DNA from 2 places in the Alkalispirillum mobile genome. Region 1 is predicted to be linked to the other one. Evidence: predicted binding sites of a transcription regulator. Region 1 holds the regulator's gene; the other holds the start of a gene.
What was found. Region 1 encodes sigma-54, which starts transcription at its own class of promoters, with help from an activator protein. Its sites were predicted from a motif close to TGGCANGNTNCNTGCTT; they were not measured.
Positions count from the first base shown of each region.

Region 2: a site for sigma-54 is predicted at 1,896-1,912, ahead of DFR31_RS01175 (DUF4168 domain-containing protein). Genes of this name have one in related genera too.

Region 1 covers NZ_RCDA01000008.1:1,636-5,468, forward strand. Annotated here, with positions in the region: gene lptA (lipopolysaccharide transport periplasmic protein LptA) at 1-298, shown strand, start outside; gene lptB (LPS export ABC transporter ATP-binding protein) at 295-1,020, shown strand; gene DFR31_RS13490 (RNA polymerase factor sigma-54) at 1,180-2,691, shown strand; gene hpf (ribosome hibernation-promoting factor, HPF/YfiA family) at 2,715-3,062, shown strand; gene ptsN (PTS IIA-like nitrogen regulatory protein PtsN) at 3,126-3,596, shown strand; gene rapZ (RNase adapter RapZ) at 3,642-3,833, shown strand, end outside.
Region 2 covers NZ_RCDA01000001.1:228,646-232,478, reverse strand. Annotated here, with positions in the region: gene DFR31_RS01185 (sigma-54-dependent transcriptional regulator) at 1-250, opposite strand, end outside; gene DFR31_RS01180 (sensor histidine kinase) at 255-1,745, opposite strand; gene DFR31_RS01175 (DUF4168 domain-containing protein) at 1,961-2,542, shown strand; gene fabA (bifunctional 3-hydroxydecanoyl-ACP dehydratase/trans-2-decenoyl-ACP isomerase) at 2,680-3,210, shown strand; gene fabB (beta-ketoacyl-ACP synthase I) at 3,266-3,833, shown strand, end outside.

The sequences.
Region 1 (3,833 bases):
CGATGACCGCCGGGTACTCGACCGGATCGAGGTGGACGGCAGCCCCGCCACCTACGAGCAACTGCCGGAGGACCAGACCGACAAAGTGCACGCCGAGGCCCCGCGGATGGAGTACTACAGCCGCGGCCCGCAGCGGATTTACCTGCTGCAGGGCGCAGAGCTGTGGCAACGGGAAAACCGCATGTCCGGCGAGGAGATCCGGGTCAACCTGGAGACCCAGGAGGCACAGGCGGAGGGCCGCGAGGACCGGCGCACGCGCACCATCTTCTTCCCGGCCGAGGAGACCGACGACCCATGAGTCGTCTGGAAGCCCGGTCCCTGGTCAAGCGCTACCGCCGCCGCACCGTGGTGGAGGAGGCCTCGCTGACGGTGAACGCCGGCGAGATCGTCGGCCTGCTCGGCCCCAACGGCGCGGGCAAGACCACCTGCTTCTACATGGTGGTGGGGCTGGTGCGCGCCGACGGTGGCCAGATCCTGCTCAACGGCGAGGACATCACCGCCCTGCCCATGCATGCCCGGGCCCGCAAGGGCGTCGGCTACCTGCCGCAGGAGGCCTCGGTGTTCCGCAAGATGACCGTGGCCCAGAACATCATGTCCATCCTGGAGACACGCCCCGAGCTGAGTCGCAAGGGCCGCGAGGAGCGACTCCAGGCCCTGCTGGACGAGTTCCACGTGCCGCATCTGGCCAACCAGAATGGCATCAGCCTCTCGGGCGGGGAGCGGCGGCGGGTGGAGATCGCCCGGGCGCTGGCCGCCGACCCGCAGTTCATCCTGCTGGACGAGCCCTTCGCCGGCGTTGACCCCATCTCTGTGGTGGATATCCAGCACATCATCCGCCAGCTCACCGAGCGCGGGATCGGCGTGCTGATCACCGACCACAACGTGCGGGAAACCCTGGGTATCGTGGAGCGGGCCTACATCCTCAGCCAGGGCCGGGTCATTGCCCGCGGCAGTGCCGACGAGGTTCTGGCCAACCAGGCCGTCCGCGAGGTCTACCTGGGGGAGCATTTTCGGCTTTGACCCCCTTTCCGCGGTAAACTGGGAGTACAGGCAGATACCCGGCCCGGCAATGGGCTAGCATGGGATTATCAAAGCGGTGCGTGCCACGACATACATGAAAACAAAGCTCACCCACATCACGATCAATCAGAACGGCCCCCGGGCCCGTTGGGATCGGTCATGAAGCAGTCGCTGCAACTCAAGCTCGGCCAGCAACTCACCATGACACCCCAGCTGCAGCAGGCCATCCGCCTGTTGCAGCTCTCCACCCTGGATCTGCAAATGGAGATCCAGCAGCAGCTAGAGTCCAACGTCATGCTGGAAATGGCCGAGGACGAGCAATTGGAGGACGAGCAGCGGTCGGAGGCGGACGAAGCTGACCAGAACACCGCCGACGAGCCGGGCGAGGACACGAGCGGCGAAGAGCAGAGCGATGCCGAAGCCCCCGCCGCCGAGGAGCCCGCCGCCAGCCAGCAGGACGACATCCCTGACGACCTTCCGCTCGACTCCAGCTGGGACGAGATCTACGACGGCAGCACCCCCTGGAGCCAGCCCGACAGCGAGGATGAGGACCGCGACCCCTGGGCCAACCGCTCCGGTGGCGGTGAAAGCCTCCACGAGCACCTCACCTGGCAGGCTGAGCTCACCCCCTTTACCGAGCAGGACGCCGTCATCGCCCAGGTCATCATCGACTCGGTGCGCGACGACGGGTATCTGGGTGCCGACATCGAAGAACTGATCTCCGCCCTGCCCGCCGAGTGGGAGGTGGAGCCCGAGGAGGTCGAGGCGGTCCTGCGCCGCATCCAGCACTTCGACCCGGTAGGCGTGGCGGCACGCGACCCGCGTGAAGCGCTGCTCATCCAGCTTGAGCAGCTGCCGCCCGACACCCCGCTGCTCACCGAGGCCCGCACGCTGGTGGACCAGTACCTGGACATGCTGGTGCAGCGCCAGTACGCCCAGCTGTGCCGGCGCATGAAGCTCAACCAGGAGCAACTGCGCGAGGTGCTGGCCCTGGTCCAGACCCTGGACCCGCGGCCCGGCTCCCAGATCAGCGACGACGAGACCCAGTACGTGGTCCCGGACGTGGTGGTGCGCCGCATTCACGGCCGCTGGCAGGTGGAGCTCAACCCCGACACGGCCCCGCGGCTGCGGGTCAACAGCTACTACGCCAGCCTGATCAAGCGCGCCGACAACAGCAGCGACAACACCACCCTGCGCAACCACCTGCAGGAGGCGCGCTGGTTCATCAAGAGCCTTCGCAGCCGCAACGACACTCTGCTGAAAGTGGCCCGTTGCATCGTCGAGCGCCAGCAGGGCTACTTCGACCACGGCGAGGAGGCCATGCAGCCGCTGGTCCTGCGCGAGGTGGCCGAGGCGGTGGACATGCACGAATCCACCATTTCCCGGATCACCACCCGCAAGTACATGCACACCCCGCGGGGCACGCTGGAGTTCAAGTACTTCTTCTCCAGCCACGTGCAGACCGTGGATGGCGGCGAGTGCTCGGCCACCGCCATCCGCGCCCGTATCCGGCGACTGGTCGCCGACGAGAACCCGGCCAAGCCACTCAGTGACAGTCGCATTGCAAATATCCTTCAGGAAGAAGGCATAAACGTGGCAAGACGGACCGTAGCCAAGTATCGTGAGGCCATGGCCATCGCCTCGTCATCCGAGCGCAAGCGACTGGCCTGAACCGCAACGTTGAAGGAGGCGGCATGCAAATACAGATAACCGGCCACCATGTGGAAGTCACGGACGCTCTCAAGGACTATGTCCACGACAAGTTCAAGCGCCTGGAGCGCCACTTTGACAACCTGGTGGACAGCCACGTCATCCTCTCCGTGGAAAAGCTTCGCCAGAAGGCGGAAGCCAACCTGCTGATCAGCGGCAACCGGCTGCACGCCGAGACCACCAACGAAGACATGTACGCCGCCATTGACGGCATGGTGGACAAGCTCGACCGGCAACTGGTCAAGCACAAGGAGAAGGTGACCGACCACCACCGCAGGGAGGGCGCTGCGCAGAAGGCAAGTGCAGGGGCCGCGGACGTAGACGCAGAATAGCCACAGCAAACCACTGGCGGCCGGCGTCCTGCCGGCCCCGGCCGCCCTGGGCTGAACATCATCATGAAAATCGCCGAACTCATCACGCCGGACCGAATCCGTTGCGAAGCCGAGGTCAGCAGCAAGAAACGCGTGCTGGAACAGCTCAGCGACCTGCTGACCACGGACGACACCACCCTGGCCGCCCCCCAGGTCTTCGACCGCCTGGTGGCGCGTGAGCGCCTGGGCAGCACTGGCCTGGGCCATGGCGTGGCGCTGCCCCACGCCCGCATGGAGGGCATAGAGCAGGCCCGGGGGGCGCTCATCCGCCTGGGCGAAGGCGTCGACTTCGACGCCTTTGACCGCGAACCGGTGGACCTGCTGTTTGCCCTGGTGGTGCCGGAGCACTTCACGGACGAGCACCTCCAGATCCTGGCCGACCTGGCCGAGATGTTCAGTGACAGCCGCCTGTGCGAGCGGTTGCGGGCCACCGGGGAACCGGAGCGGCTCCACCAGCTGCTGGCCGAGTGGCAGGGTAGTGAGACGGCAGGGTAGCGGCCACCGACACGGCGGCCGCCAGAAGGCGGAGCACCGACATCCATGCAGAACCTCAGGTTGATCATCATCAGCGGCCTGTCCGGGTCCGGAAAGAGTGTGGCGCTGCACACGCTCGAGGATCAGGGCTGGTATTGCATCGACAACCTGCCCGTCGGTCTGCTCAGCGCTTTCGCCCGCCACGTCAACGACAGCTGCCAGGGGGCCAGCGGCCGCTACGCGGTGGGCATCGACGCC
Region 2 (3,833 bases), on a different contig from region 1:
AGAAGGCCGGCGGGGCATGGAGGCCGCGCGCTTCTGCCAGCAGCTCCATGCCGTCAGCGCCGGGCAGGCGCAGATCGCTGACCACCAGGTCCGGCTCCCATTCCACCAATAGCGGTGCAGCCTGTTCGGCATCCGCCACGGCCTTGACCTGGGCTTCGCTGTCCTCGAACTCCTCGGCCAGCAGCTCCCTCAAGCCCTCGTCGTCCTCAACGAGGAGAATACGCTGGGATGCAATCGATGAAGCGCTCATCGGCTTACTCCTTGGTGTTATCCGGATTTGCGAGCGGCACCTGCAAGACGAAGCAGGCGCCACCGAGCTCTGCGCTCTCCTCCACCCGCACCTCACCGCCGTGTTCCTGGGCAATGCCGTGCACCACCGCCAGCCCCAGGCCGGTGCCCTCGCCCACCGGCTTGGTGGTGTAAAACGGTTCGAACAGCCGGGCGCGGGCCTCCGGGTCCACACCGGGGCCGTCATCCTCCACCCGGAGCGCGACACTCTCCCCGGTCTCTATCCAACTGATCCGAACGTGGCCGGAGCGGACGGCATGCACGGCGTTCTGCAGCAGGTTACCCAAGGCCTGTTCCAGGCGGATCGGGTGACCAAACACCTTCACATGAGGGTCTCCGGATCCCGCGACCTCGAAATGAACATCGCGGGCCGCTGGCGCCTCCTGCTGCGCATGCACAACCCGAAGCACCAGATCACGCAGTAGCAGGGGGCGCCGCTCGCCGTTGGAGGGCCGACCGAAGTCGAGCAACTGCTTGACGATCTGGCTCATCCGGTCCACTTCGCACCGGATACGACGGAAAGCCTTCACCGCCCGGGGCGAAAGGTCCGGGTCGCGCAGCCCGCGTTGACTCTGACCGTCAATGACGCTCAGCGGCGTGCCCAGTTCGTGCGCAACGCCGGCAGACAGCCGGCCGAGGGCGGCGAGCCGTTTCGAGTGCTCCAACTCGCGCTCCAGGGCCTGCTCGCGATTCGTGCGTTCCAGCAGCTCCTGTTCCGCCGTCTGCACACTGTCCAGCATCTCGTTGAAAGTCCAGGACAACTGCCTCAGCTCGCGGGGGCCGTCCTCACGGGCGCGGTGCTGGCGGTCGCCGCGCCCGACCTGGCTCATGCTCTCCGCCAAGCGCGATACATGCCTCCCGATCGCCGCCCGGTGGCCCACCAATACCAATCCGCTGACAATGAGCGTGGTCAGTAGCGCTCCCAGCACCACCTGTCGCTGAATCTCGCCCACGTAATCGGCAAAATCGCTCTCCCGGCGGGTGACCTGTAACAGGCCGCTGATCCGCCCCCCGGTATCCAGCAGCGGGACAAAGTAGGAGTAGACCTGCTGCCCCTTGATCAGCTCGTACTCACCGGTGTCCCGGCCCTCTTCGGCCAGTCCCTGCAGCCGCTCCCGCTCCGCCAGCGACGGTTTCACGGCGCCCACCGCCGCCACCTGCTGACCATCCCGGTCATAGACGTACGCACCGTAGACCCGCCCGATGGTGAACACCGACTCAAGCGCCTGGCGAACCGCCTCGTCCTCGCCCTCCTCCAGGCTGTGGCTGACGGGCAGCCGGATCGCCCGGGCGATCAATTGCACGTCCTCCTCCAGGCGCTCCTCCAGGCTGGACTCCAGCGCCTTCACCCCGATCCAGGTTGCTGCCGCCGTAAGGAGCGCTAGAGGCACCAGCACCTGGAAGATGAGTGCCAGGCGCAGGCTGTAGACCCGGGAAAGCAATCGTTTCAGCGGCATAAACCTTGTCCCTTATGACACATGTGCCAGTACGACACACGATTTGCCACTTCGGTTCCCGAACAGCTGCCCGCCCGCAACCCATCGGGCCTGCTTTTTTGCACTTTCCGGTCAGTCACTTATGCACGCCCCCCGAATCAAGTCGCCACTTGGCAGGGTGCTTGCAAGACTTAGGCCGGAACGCTATTCGAGCCAGACTTATACAGGAGGCCTCAATGAAGCTTCGCAAGATTGCCCCGACCCTGACCGTCTTCTCCTCCCTGCTCCTCGCCTCCGGCATGGCCGTCGGCCAGACCGGCATGCAGGATGATCCGCAGGGGATGGACCAGCAGCAGGAAATGGAGCAGCAGCAACAGCAGCAGCCCGGCGGCATGGACGAACAGCAGCAGGGCGGCATGGAGCAGCAGCAAGGCGGCATGGAGCAGCAGCAACAGGAGGGCATGGACCAGCAGCAGGACCAGATGGGTCAGGAGCAACAACAGGACCCGGGCATGCAGCAGGACCCGGCCATGGGTGCTGGTGCTCCCGAGCACGACTTTGACGACGACAGCCTGGAGCAGTTCGCTGACGCCTACATCGATATCACCGAGATCCAAGAGGACTACACTCAGCGGCTGGAGGGTACTGAGGATCCGGACGAGGCGCGGAACCTGCAGCAGGAGGCCAACGACGAGATGGTGGACGCCATCGAAAACCACGGCCTGAGCGTCCCGGAGTACTCCGAGATTGCCACCGCTCTGGACACCGACCCGGAGCTGCGCGATGAACTGGCCGGCATGATCCAGGAGCGCCGCTGAACCAGCGCTTCCTGGCGACCAGCCCATGCCGTGTTCCCCGTGGAGGGGGACACGGCTTTTTTGTACGTGTAGTATGGCCTTTTTGCCCGATGGCGTAGGATATGCACCGAGCCGCCACATGACCACAGGTAGGGAGAATGACAAGGCAAGAAAGCTATAATTACGACGAGTTGCTGCTCAGCGGGCACGGACGACTGTTTGGCCCGGGCAACCCGCAACTGCCCGCGCCGAACATGCTGATGTTCCACCGCATCACGCACATTAGTGATCAGGGCGGGGCCTATGACAAGGGCCAGATCAGCGCGGAGCTCGATCTCGATCCGGATCTCTGGTTCTTCCGCTGCCATTTCCCGGGGGATCCGGTCATGCCCGGGTGTCTGGGGCTGGACGCCCTTTGGCAACTCGTGGGCTTCTACCTGGGCTGGATCGGCGGCACAGGGAAGGGGCGCGCCCTCGGCTGCGGGGAGGTGAAGTTCTCCGGCCAGATTCTCCCGGAGCACGAAAAGGTCACCTACGAGATCGCTTTCAAGCGCGTCATTAACCGTCGCCTGGTCATGGGGATTGCCGATGGTTGGGTGTCCGTGGATGGTGAGCAGATCTACACGGCCAAGGACCTGAAGGTGGGGCTGTTTCAGGATCCGGGCGACCTCAGCAAAGGCCGGGGTTAACCTGCTACGGGTTGTAAGTTTCAATAACCACTGATTCAGTTTCGAGGAGTCTACCGTGCGTCGAGTAGTCGTCACTGGAATGGGCATTGTCTCCTGCATCGGCACCGACCAGAGCTCGGTGACTGAGGCCTTGCGTAACGGCAGTTCGGGCATCAAATTCAAGCCGGAATACGAGGAGGTCGGTCTACGCAGCCTGGTGGCCGGGTCCGTGGATATCGATCTGTCCGATCATATACCGCGCAAATCGCTCCGATTCATGGGCGATGCCGCGGCCTTCTCCTACATCGCCATGGAACAGGCCATGCAGGACGCCGGCCTGAGCGCTGAGGCGGTCTCCAGCCCCCGGGTTGGTTTGATCGCCGGCTCCGGCGGCGCCTCCACCGCCAACGTGGTGCAGGCCGCCGAGACCCTCAAGAACCGGGGTGTGCGCAAGATCGGGCCCTACGGTGTCACCCGCACCATGGGCAGCACCGTATCCGCCTGTCTGGCGACCCCTTTCAAGATCAAGGGCCTCAACTACTCCATCACCTCCGCCTGCGCCACCAGCGCTCACTGCATCGGCTCCGCCATGGAGCAGATTCAGCTCGGCAAGCAGGACATGATTTTCGCCGGCGGTGGCGAGG